Regions from separate parts of the Thalassotalea castellviae genome, predicted to be linked through region 2. Evidence: predicted binding sites of a transcription regulator. Region 2 holds the regulator's gene; the other holds the start of a gene.
The links. The regulator FNR, encoded in region 2, switches genes on or off when oxygen is low (the NO sensors DNR and NnrR bind a similar motif). The targets are predictions, from matches to a motif close to TTGATCTAGATCAA.
Positions count from the first base shown of each region.

Region 1: a site for FNR is predicted at 2,543-2,556, ahead of ccoN (cytochrome-c oxidase, cbb3-type subunit I). Genes of this name have one in related genera too.

Region 1 covers NZ_JAVRIF010000001.1:140,586-146,182, forward strand. Annotated here, with positions in the region: gene RM573_RS00620 (efflux transporter outer membrane subunit) at 1-932, opposite strand, end outside; gene RM573_RS00625 (LysE family translocator) at 1,153-1,776, shown strand; gene RM573_RS00630 (hypothetical protein) at 1,873-2,319, opposite strand; gene ccoN (cytochrome-c oxidase, cbb3-type subunit I) at 2,716-4,137, shown strand; gene ccoO (cytochrome-c oxidase, cbb3-type subunit II) at 4,149-4,793, shown strand; gene RM573_RS00645 (cbb3-type cytochrome oxidase subunit 3) at 4,795-4,971, shown strand; gene ccoP (cytochrome-c oxidase, cbb3-type subunit III) at 4,964-5,597, shown strand, end outside.
Region 2 covers NZ_JAVRIF010000013.1:36,809-42,405, reverse strand. Annotated here, with positions in the region: gene RM573_RS16955 (M14 family metallopeptidase) at 1-232, shown strand, start outside; gene RM573_RS16950 (sulfite exporter TauE/SafE family protein) at 305-970, shown strand; gene fnr (fumarate/nitrate reduction transcriptional regulator Fnr) at 1,015-1,734, shown strand; gene uspE (universal stress protein UspE) at 1,924-2,853, shown strand; gene RM573_RS16935 (PEP-CTERM sorting domain-containing protein) at 3,199-3,999, opposite strand; gene pdsO (sortase-associated OmpA-like protein PdsO) at 4,420-5,232, opposite strand; gene pdsR (proteobacterial dedicated sortase system response regulator) at 5,492-5,597, shown strand, end outside.

The DNA.
Region 1 (5,597 bases), on a different contig from region 2:
GCAACCGCTAACCCTGCATCTAAGGCAAGTAATTGATACCAAGACGTTAATATGTCATGTCTTTGTGTTAAGAGCTGCGCAGGTGCGCCTAAAAATATCTCTTGATTTAATACAGGTAACTCCACGTTACTTATTAAATCACCATCAGGATACTCTCCAATCAACAGTTCAAGTTGGCGTTTAGCTGTAGATAATACTTGCTGCTGTTGTGCTACACGCGCCGCTTCCTGACTAACATCATTTTGAGTTAAATATACATCTAATGCTTCGTTAAGCCCTAAACGATACGAAGTTTGGATCATGTCTAAATTATTCGCTAAGTTTTTTGCTCTTTCTTGGTACAAGTTTAATAACTCTTGGGCAGAAATCACATCGAACCAAGCACTAGCCACCTCTGCAACTAAGGTGTTTTTTTGATGTTCATAAGTACTTTTAGCCGCGGCAAAATTCAATGTAGCTTGATTTTGTTGATCGGATAACTTTCCCCACAGATCGACTTCTAGACTTAATTCAAGCTCGACATCGGCACTATTTGTATACTGTACATCATCACTAGAAACTGTTTTACGCCTTGAATTCCCTTGGTTTAATGTCAGTTCAGGTAATCGACTTGCGCCGCTAGCCAAGGCTTTTTGTTCCGCCAATTCCATGGTGATTTTTTGAGTTTTAAGTGTCCGATTTTGTTTAATGGCTTGCTGAACAAGAGCAACTAATTGCGGATCGTTAAACGTGGTTATCCAATTAGCACTACTTTGTTTATTTTCATTTTCTCCTGACTTAATCGATTGCCAGTGTTGTGGATAAACAATATCGCTACTAGCGTCAGTTCTCCCAGATGTTGAAGTACAAGACACTAAAAATAAACTAACACTGCAAAGTGTAAATACAGTGGGTAAATTGAGTTTTTGTTTGTTGGTATTGCCGGTTTTCATGTTCACCATCAAATTTAGTTAATACAAAGTCGATCTTTATATAGGGTTCAAAGATTAATTTTAGCTCAGTTATACAACAAGTTTATTTACAAAGATTTACACTGCAATTCTAATCCGTTTAGACAGGTTGCTGTATAGGCAAGTTAAATAACATTTCTGTTGTTACTGACGGCAAATTTCGATTATTATCTTCGCCTTAAAAACACCTTAGGCATTTACCTTGATCGATATTGCATTAATTTCACTTTTTATTCCTACCTTTTTTCTCGTTAGTATTACCCCCGGAATGTGCATGACGTTGGCAATGACGTTAGGTATGTCTATCGGCGTCAAAAAAACAATGTGGATGATGTGGGGCGAGTTATTAGGTGTGGCATCTGTCGCAATTGCCTCGGTTGTGGGTATTTCCTCAATGATGCTAAAGGTACCGGTAGTATTTCACTGTCTCAAAATTATTGGAGCCCTATATTTATTTTATATTGGCTTTAATATGTGGCGTTCAAAAGGAAAACTTGCTTTAGCAGAACCCGTAACAAATACCTTACCGGTGAATAAGAAACATTTATTCAATCAAGGCTTTATCACGGCAATTGCCAACCCTAAGGGATGGGCATTTATGGTTTCATTACTACCGCCATTTATTAACAATAATTACGCGTTACCATCACAACTAACTGTTTTAGTTGCAATAATTATTGTATCAGAATTTATTTGCATGATGATATATGCAACTGGAGGTAGGTCTATCGCTCGAATATTAATACAAGAAGATAATGTTAAAATACTCAATAAAATCTCAGGAAGTTTAATGATCGCAGTGGCAATATGGTTAGTTTTAAGTTAAGTGTGAACTGTTCACTGAAATGAATTCGTTTTATATTTTGAAATATCACGCCACGTAAATCTCAAGGCGTTAAATCAAAGGAGTTAAACAAGACAACTAAGCTCGATAACTGGTAAAGTCGATAAATACTTGTTGCGCTTTATCAGGATTATCTTGCTCTGAAATGGTTAGCCACATACGCCAAATCATTTTTTTTTCTGCACAGCTACCTAACATGGTCGATGCGACAAAATTCCCTTGACCATCTTTTTCAAAAAATAACGGGATTTTCCCCATATACATTTCTTTTCCTTCTAAAAAACCGTTAATGAGAAATTTATCTTCAAGTGATTTAGCTTTAACAACTATATTAAATGTTTGTTCCGTAGTGACCCTTGCAACATTGAATAACACATCAAACCTAGTTTGCTCAATATAAACGTGACATTGACTTTGGCTTGATAAACATTGAGGAGCAATATAATTTACCGACTGTTTTTTAGGAGAACAGCCCATTAAAAGGAAGATTAAAACGAAAAATAATCCTCGCGTGGATTTAGACATATGAAAACACCAAGTGATAAAAGTTTGTATTTAAACATTCGTAAATACAGCTAATGGTATTTTTACATATCAAAATTAAACTTTCATCTAGCTTAACCCTAATATCTAGTCTACAGTTTTTTATAATTATTTGTTTTTAGTTCAATAATTAAACGATCGTGTATTAATCATAAAATTTAATCAAAGGTAAATCCTTTTTATTGATTTAAATCATATTTTTTCATTGATCTAAATCAACTCCAAAAGGTAAAATTACACGTGATATAATACGTTACGCTCAAAAAATGTGATTTATATCATACTCACGAAAACTATTGAGAAATATATAAGCTGAAATCTTTCATTACTTATTTTTCAACATATAGTAAAACTAACTTTGTTAACGGAACAATAAAAATGACAACAACGCTTGATCAGCCGTCATATAACTTTGATGTAGTAAAACAATTTACCGTCATGACAGTTATTTGGGGATTCGTTGGTACGCTTGTCGGTGTCCTTATTGCCGCTCAATTAATTTGGCCAGCATTAAATTTTGAAACACCATGGTTAACCTACTCCCGACTTCGCCCACTTCATACTAACGCAGTAATTTTTGCTTTTGGTACAAGTGCCTTATTTGCTACCTCATATTATGTTGTACAGCGTACTTGTAAAACAACGTTGTTTGGTGGCAAGCTTGCGTCATTCACCTTCTGGGGATGGCAGGCTGTCATTTTATTGGCCATTATCACTTTGCCTTTAGGTTATACCAGTAGTAAAGAATATGCTGAATTAGAATGGCCAATTGATATTTTAATTGCCGTCGTATGGGTGAGTTATGCCATTGTATTTTTCGGCACCCTACTAAATCGTAAGACTTCCCATATTTATGTGGCAAACTGGTTTTTTGGTGGCTTCATATTAACGGTTGCAGTATTACATATTGGTAACAGTATGGTCATCCCTGTTTCTATGATGAAGTCTTATTCAATATATTCAGGTGCTATCGATGCCATGATGCAATGGTGGTATGGCCATAATGCCGTTGGTTTCTTATTAACAGCTGGTTTCTTGGGGATGATGTACTACTTTGTTCCTAAACAAGCCGAGCGCCCTGTTTATTCGTATCGTTTATCTATTGTGCATTTTTGGGCATTAGTTTCATTATATATATGGGCTGGACCTCATCACCTTCATTACACAGCGTTACCAGATTGGGCTCAATCAGTTGGTATGGTAATGTCTATTGTATTATTCCTTCCATCTTGGGGTGGTATGATCAACGGTATTATGACGTTGTCAGGTGCATGGCATAAGCTTCGTCACGACCCTATTCTTCGCTTTTTAATCGTTTCATTATCCTTCTATGGCATGTCTACTTTTGAAGGGCCAATGATGGCAATAAAATCTGTAAATGCCCTGTCACACTACACTGACTGGACTATCGGCCATGTACATTCGGGTGCTTTAGGTTGGGTTGCTATGGTTTCAATTGGTGCGATGTACCATTTAATTCCAGTTCTCTTTAACCAAGGTCGTATGTACAGTATTCGTTTGATCAATACTCATTTCTGGTTACATACTACCGGTGTTGTTCTTTATATCGTCGCTATGTGGATATCAGGCGTTATGCAAGGGTTAATGTGGCGCGCGGTCAATACCGATGGCACATTGACTTATTCTTTTGTCGAAAGTTTAACGGCTTCATATCCATTCTACTTTATCCGCTTCGTAGGTGGTGTATTTGTTGTTGCTGGCTTTGTTTTAATGGCCTACAACATGTTTAAAACAATTCAAGCGAAAGACAATAGTCTTAAGCCTTTAGAAGTAGCCTAAGGAGACGAAACATGACCAATAAACATGAAAAAGTCGAAAAAAATGTAGGCTTATTTTTTATATTCACTATTTTAGCGATCAGTGTTGGTGGTTTAGTAGAAATTACCCCATTATTTTTCCAAAAAGCGACAACCACACCGGTTGATAATTTGCGCCCATATACCGCGTTAGAAATGGAAGGACGTGACATATATATTCGTGAAGGTTGTAATGTTTGTCATAGCCAAATGATCCGTCCATTTCGTGCAGAAACAGAGCGCTATGGTCACTATTCTGTTGCGGGTGAAACGGTATGGGAACATCCATTTTTATGGGGTTCTAAAAGAACAGGGCCTGATTTAGCTCGTGTAGGCGGTCGTTACAGTGATGACTGGCATAGAGCACATCTTATCGACCCTCGTTCTGTTGTGCCTGAATCAAATATGCCTTCATTTAAGTGGTTAGACGAAAATAAACTTGATGGGAAGTTAACGGCTAAGAAATTAGAAACGTTTAATTTTTTAACACGGAATAAAACCCATAAAGACGAACAAGGTAAGGCTATTCCATTATATTCGGCAAAAGATATTGCCAAGGCGCAGTCTGATGTCAATGGAAAAACTGAGATGGAAGCGTTGATTGCATATTTACAGTCACTTGGTCACGCGTTGAAATAATATGGATTACGGCACGCTTAGAGGCGTAATTACAGTAATCATTTTGGCACTTTTTATCATCATTGTGGTCTGGTCGTACAGCAAAAAACGTAAATCTTCGTTTGATAAAGCGGCCAACTCGATTTTTGAAGAAGATCACAAAGAAGAAACTAACAAGCAGGAAAATAACAATGTCTAGCTTCTGGAGTATTTGGATAAGCGTTCTTTCACTCGGTACTTTAATAGGTTGTTACTTATTATTGCGGATGTGTTTAAAGAATTTTGCTGATGTGGAAGAAGGTGAGTCAACAGGACATAACTTCGACGGTATAGAAGAATTAAACAACCCATTACCAAAATGGTGGAGCACATTCTTTTTAATCACCATCATTTGGGGCTTCGGTTACTTACTTGTATACCCTGGTTTAGGTAACTGGCAAGGACTATTTGGTTGGACAAGTTCAAACCAAGGGATATTAAACCTTGAAGAGTCGAGAGCTAAAGCTGAATACGCCAAAGAAAATAACTTAATCGTTCAATATGATATGGAAGTCAAAGCTGCAGACGCTAAATTCGGGCCTATTTTCGAAGCGTTTGCTGCTCGCGATATTCAAGAGTTAGCAACAGATGAAGAAGCATTGAAAGTGGGACAACGTTTGTTTTTACAAAACTGTTCACAATGTCATGGTTCTGATGCACATGGAACAACCGGCTTTCCTAACCTTGCCGATAATGATTGGCTATATGGTGGCTCACCTGATGCTATTAAAGCAAGTATTATGCATGGCCGCAAAGCTCAAGGGATGATCGGTTGGGAAACTATGC
Region 2 (5,597 bases):
CGCTCATCAAGGTCAAATGCTAGGTTGGTTAGATTCAAAAGGGTTAAAAAATTTGCAATTATTAAATGAAGATCAAGAAAACGTTATCGACGAATTTTTCACTTTACGAGACAATCAATTAGTCTGTGCAACTCATTTGAGAATATTTAAAGCAACAACAAACAAGTTTATCGCCAAAAATGATTGTTTATTTTATGTCGTTAAACATTCTTTAGGAACCTTTGAAACGTGATAAATAGTTTTTACCTGTGATGAATAATGTTAACCTCCAGCCAAGATTGTCAGTGAAAGATATTGTCTTTGTATGGAATTAGATTTTCTATCAGCCTTCGTCATCGGTTTATTAGGTGGTGGTCATTGTATTGCGATGTGTGGAGGCATTACCACCATGCTTACGTCTGCATTACCGCAACAAATAAACAAAACCCCCTTTATATTAAGCTATAACGTAGGGCGAATATTTTCGTATTCTTTGATAGGTGCTATCGCAGGTTTAACCGGCTCACTCGCAATTAAACACTTAGGATTTCCTATTGTCACTTTAAAAATTATTGCCGGTATTTTTTTAATCTTGCTCGGATTATACATTGGTCAATGGTTATTATGGATATCAAAAGTTGAAGTAATTGGTAAACACCTTTGGCAACACTTATCGCCTTTAAGTAAAAAGATAATTCCGATAAAGAGTGTAAAGAAATCTTTCCTTTTAGGTACCTTATGGGGTTGGTTACCATGTGGTTTAGTTTATTCAACATTAACCTGGTCTTTAGCCAGCGGCAACGCAATAAAAGGAGGTTTGATCATGATGTTTTTTGGGCTTGGTACTTTACCTGCGTTATTGACGGTTTCATTTGGTTTTACTTTTATAAAGCTATTAATGCAAAATAATTATTTTAGAAAAACTATGGCGTTATTACTAATAAGTTATGGTATCTTGACGCTAAAATTTGCATATACACAAATGTTCTAATACCATACTCGAAGTGGATAATTAACTTAGATGTTAAGGAAAATATGTACAAGAATCAAAGCGCATCACAACAACATATTCATTGCCAAAATTGTAGCATCAGTGAACTTTGTCTACCGTATTCTCTTGATGAAAAAGAGTTAGAAACCCTTGATGAAATCATTGACCGGAAACGCCCTATCCATAAAGGTGAGCAGCTTTTTCAAGATGGTCAAACTATGCAGTCCTTATACGCTATACGCTCTGGCACTTTCAAAACGTTTACGGTAAACGAAAGTGGTGAAGAACAAATTACCGGCTTCCATTTAGCAGGAGATTTATTAGGGTTTGATGCCATAGCAGAGTCTGAACATCCGAGCTTTGCAAAAGCATTAGAAACTTCAATGGTTTGTGAAATCCCCTATAATACCTTAGATAATTTATCTAATCATATGCCAAAGCTTAAAAAGCAAATCCTTCGTATGATGAGCTCTGAAATTAAAAATGATCAAGAAATGTTAACTTTATTGAACCGTAAGAATGCTGAGCAGCGTCTTGCTACATTTTTATGTGCCTTAAGCGCCCGTTATCACGCTAGGGGATTATCAGCCACTGAGTTCAGGTTGACGATGACTCGCAGTGATATTGGCAATTATATCGGCTTAACGGTTGAAACAATTAGTCGCTTATTGAATCGATTCAATAAAAATGACTTAATTAAAGTTGATGGCAAGCTTATTACGATTTTAGACAGCGATAAGCTTGAAGATTGTGCTGCGCTATAGCAGCAGATCACTCTCCCACATACTTTTCCTTGCGTAAATATTTCTCAAACATCTGTAAAGTATTTGCTTGCTTAACTTTTCCTTCAATACGACCAATTTATTGATTTAAAACAATCTTCAACTATGTGTTATATAAGAATATAACTATACTGATAGTAAATCATTAACATGAGTTATTCTGGAGCGAATATGGAAAAGTATCATCAAATATTAGCAATCATAGATCCAACCACTGAAGATCAAAAAGCCTTAAAAAGAGCGATTGAATTAGCCAAACAAACTCAGGCCACCATCACAGCTTTCCTTTCGATATATGATTTTTCTTATGAGATGACTACCATGCTGTCAAACGATGAGCGTGAAGCTATGCGCAACTCGTTAATTAATGATCGTATTCAATGGTTGAATGAGTTAATTAACGTTTTACCACACGATAATATTGCAATAGATACTAAAGTAATTTGGCACAATAGACCTTTTGAACCCATTATTGAAGAAGTATTAAATAATGGCTATGACATAGTCATTAAAGGGACACATCAGCACGATAAATTAAAATCAGTCATATTCACGCCAACTGATTGGCATATCTTAAGAAAATGTCCCTGTCCTGTTTTATTAGTGAAAGATCATTTATGGCCGATGAATGGCAATATTGTCGCGGCACTCAATGTAGGCAGTGCTGAAGCAGAGCATCAATCTTTAAATGTAAAAATAACAGAAGAAGCGATCAATCTATCAAAATTGATCAAGGCAAATGTTCATTTGGTCAACTCTTTCCCTGGCACTCCCGTTAATATCGCAATTGAGATCCCTGAATTTAATGCAAACGAATACAACGAATCCATGTTAAGTCATCATATAGAAGCGATGGATGAGCATGCTCAACAGTTTGCAATCAGTAAAGAGCACACCCATGTGGAAGAAGGTTTACCAGAAGATATCATTGTCAGGCTGGCAGACGAATTAGATGCAGAATTAGTGATCTTAGGTACTATTGGCCGAACAGGATTATCCGCTGCCCTGATCGGGAATACTGCTGAACATTTAATTGATAATTTAAACTGTGATGTTTTAGCCTTAAAACCGGATGGATATGTTTCACCACTTGCCAATTAACGCTTATGTTAAAGACCATTTTATCAATGTATTAAATAATAAGTTTAATACGCAAACAAGGTAACACATTGCTTGTTTTATTTACTAGGGCCGTTTTGCTGAAATAGCAAAGCGGCTTATTTTTTCAGTAAAAATATTTATTTTTATTTTTATATTTATCAAGAAAATTAATTAACAAAAGTGATGAAAGAACTTTAACAGACTAATGTTGATTGATTCTGATGGAGACAATTTAAAATAACAGCCCAAAACGGCTCAACATCAACGTTAGATATGGTGTTGTTTGTCTTTAAAAATAAAAACACTGATCTAATTGATCAGTGTTTTACATTACCACGTAAATATTTAACCTTTTTGGTTAAATTTACGGAAAGCCAACCCTATTAAGCCCAAAGCAAAAATAGCTAGTGTTGAGGGTTCAGGAACGTCTGTTTGAGGAGAGTATGCGCCATATACAGCAGAGCCAAAATGTGCACTTCCCCCTAGAAATGTATGATTTTGATTGACGAGATCTAAAAGGTAATAACCATTAGTATAGTCATTAGCATATAAATTCCCATTGGCATCAAAAGCGATCGTTTCACTTGCTGGTGCAGACATTAAAAAAGTAGAAACTAGTGTATTAGGATCAATAACATACAATTGACCAGAGTCAACAGCAAAGATGGTACCCGCAAGAAAGGTTCCTAAAATAGTTTCTACATTGGTTGTTGCAACTGATATTCCATCGTATGAGCTATGCCCTACAAATGCTCCTAAATAAGTTGTCGCCGCATTAGAGGTATTGATACTATATAAACCAGTACTGGTAGCGCTTAACAAGTTGTTATTTAAATCAAAGGTTGCTGACTCTGAACTCCCTTGCCAAAGTCCACTGCCGATAAGTGAGGTTGAGCCATTATTAATGTCAACTGAATAGACAGTAGTACCATTTATCCCAAAAAGTGAGTTACTATTATCAAAGGCTAAGCCTAAATTCCAAAGACTCGAACCTAAAACGGTAGTTGTGCCTGTATTAGTATCAAACACGGTTAATGGTGTACCTGCACTTATGGGATCTGAACCATAAATTAATGCTGCATTTGATGTACAACTAATGGCCAATGCAAAGCTAGTAACTAAGCCTTTCAGAAATTTGTATTTCATTTGAGTTATCCTTCTAATCCCTTTTCATCAAAAATGAAAGGTATTTATGTATGGCTAAAAGTACGTTAAAAATATTAAAGTGCATAAAAGATGCCATCTCAGTAATCCACTAAGAATCATAAAGTTACAGAAGACGGAATTATTATGCTTTTACTTATGTAAAATTTCCCGACAGCACGTCCGTTCAATTTTCAGAAATGATTTATAGCGTTAATGGCTTTTTTATACACGTTAATAATGATGTTATGACTGTCAAAATGAAAAAGAATTTGTCGAATACAAGATAATTTATTTACCATAGAAAAAGAGCCACTATTGAAAAATAGTCGCTCTATATTGACGTAATAGGCTATTAAAATAACGTCTTGGTTTTCTTTGTGACTTCACCGCTATCTAGTACTATGATTCTTCGAATTAGCGTTAATAATTTCCCACCATTTGTTGCTGCTTTAAAGACTCTTCTGTTGAATCATGACTAGTTTTAAGTTTGATGACAACGCGTCGATCATAAAAACTAACTTCTTGCTGATTATTAGCGACAACCGGAGATTCTTCTCCATAAGCAAATAAGTTGATGCGTTCAGCTGTTATTCCTTTATCTATTAAAGCATGTTTAACCGCATTGACTCGAGCAATTGATAAGGCATGGTTAAGCGCTTCGTTACCTTGTAAATCGGTATAACCTGATAAATCAATCATCAATTCAGGCGCTTGCTTGAGTAAACTCACTAACGAGTCAATTTGACCTTGATAATGCGGTTGAATATCACTTGACCCTGTTGAAAATTGTAAACTCATTAATAAGTTTTCAGCTTGTAATTGTGTTGTATTGTGTTGACTGTTTTGTAATGCGAGTAATTCATTTTGGTATTCTTGTTCAATCTGCTCCATTTTTCGCTGATAATTTGCTAGGGCAAGTTGATGGTTATTCTGTTCTTTTGAAAGTTGCACTACTAACTCATCTTTATCATTACTGACATTGATATGTTTTGCTGTAAACACACCTAGGATCCCTGAAACAAAAGCCCCTACTGGCCCTGCTACTACAGCCCCTAATACAAGACCACTTCCAAAGCCAATATTTTCGTTTTGTTTATGTTGCTCTGCTTTAGTCAATTCACTAGTTTTTACATCATCATTTGCCATTAAGGGTGTTGAAATTAATGAGGTTGCTACAAAGCATGCTAAGCAAGTTTTTTTTATCGTCACCTGATTTAAAGTTGAATTTTTCATAATGCCACCGTTATTGATTAGTTAGTTAAAGTTAAAATTTAAGCGTTGTCTTCGCTTCTTTGTGATGACTGTATTAAACCAAGTAAAAATGCCATTAAAAGGTCACAATAATGGCAATGCAATAAACAAATGTGGCAACAATATGGCAATGTGACGAAATTCAGGAATTTATTGATAAATTTTTATATAGTGACGTTGTCAATAAAACAGATACGTCTCAAATAACTTGAGTCAAGTCGATTTAGGTAAAGATATATAAATGTCAAAAAGAATTGCTATCGTCGAAGATGAAGCCGCGATTAGAGAAAACTATGCTGACGTACTTAGAGCACAAGGTTATCAAGTTCAAACTTATGCCAATAGAG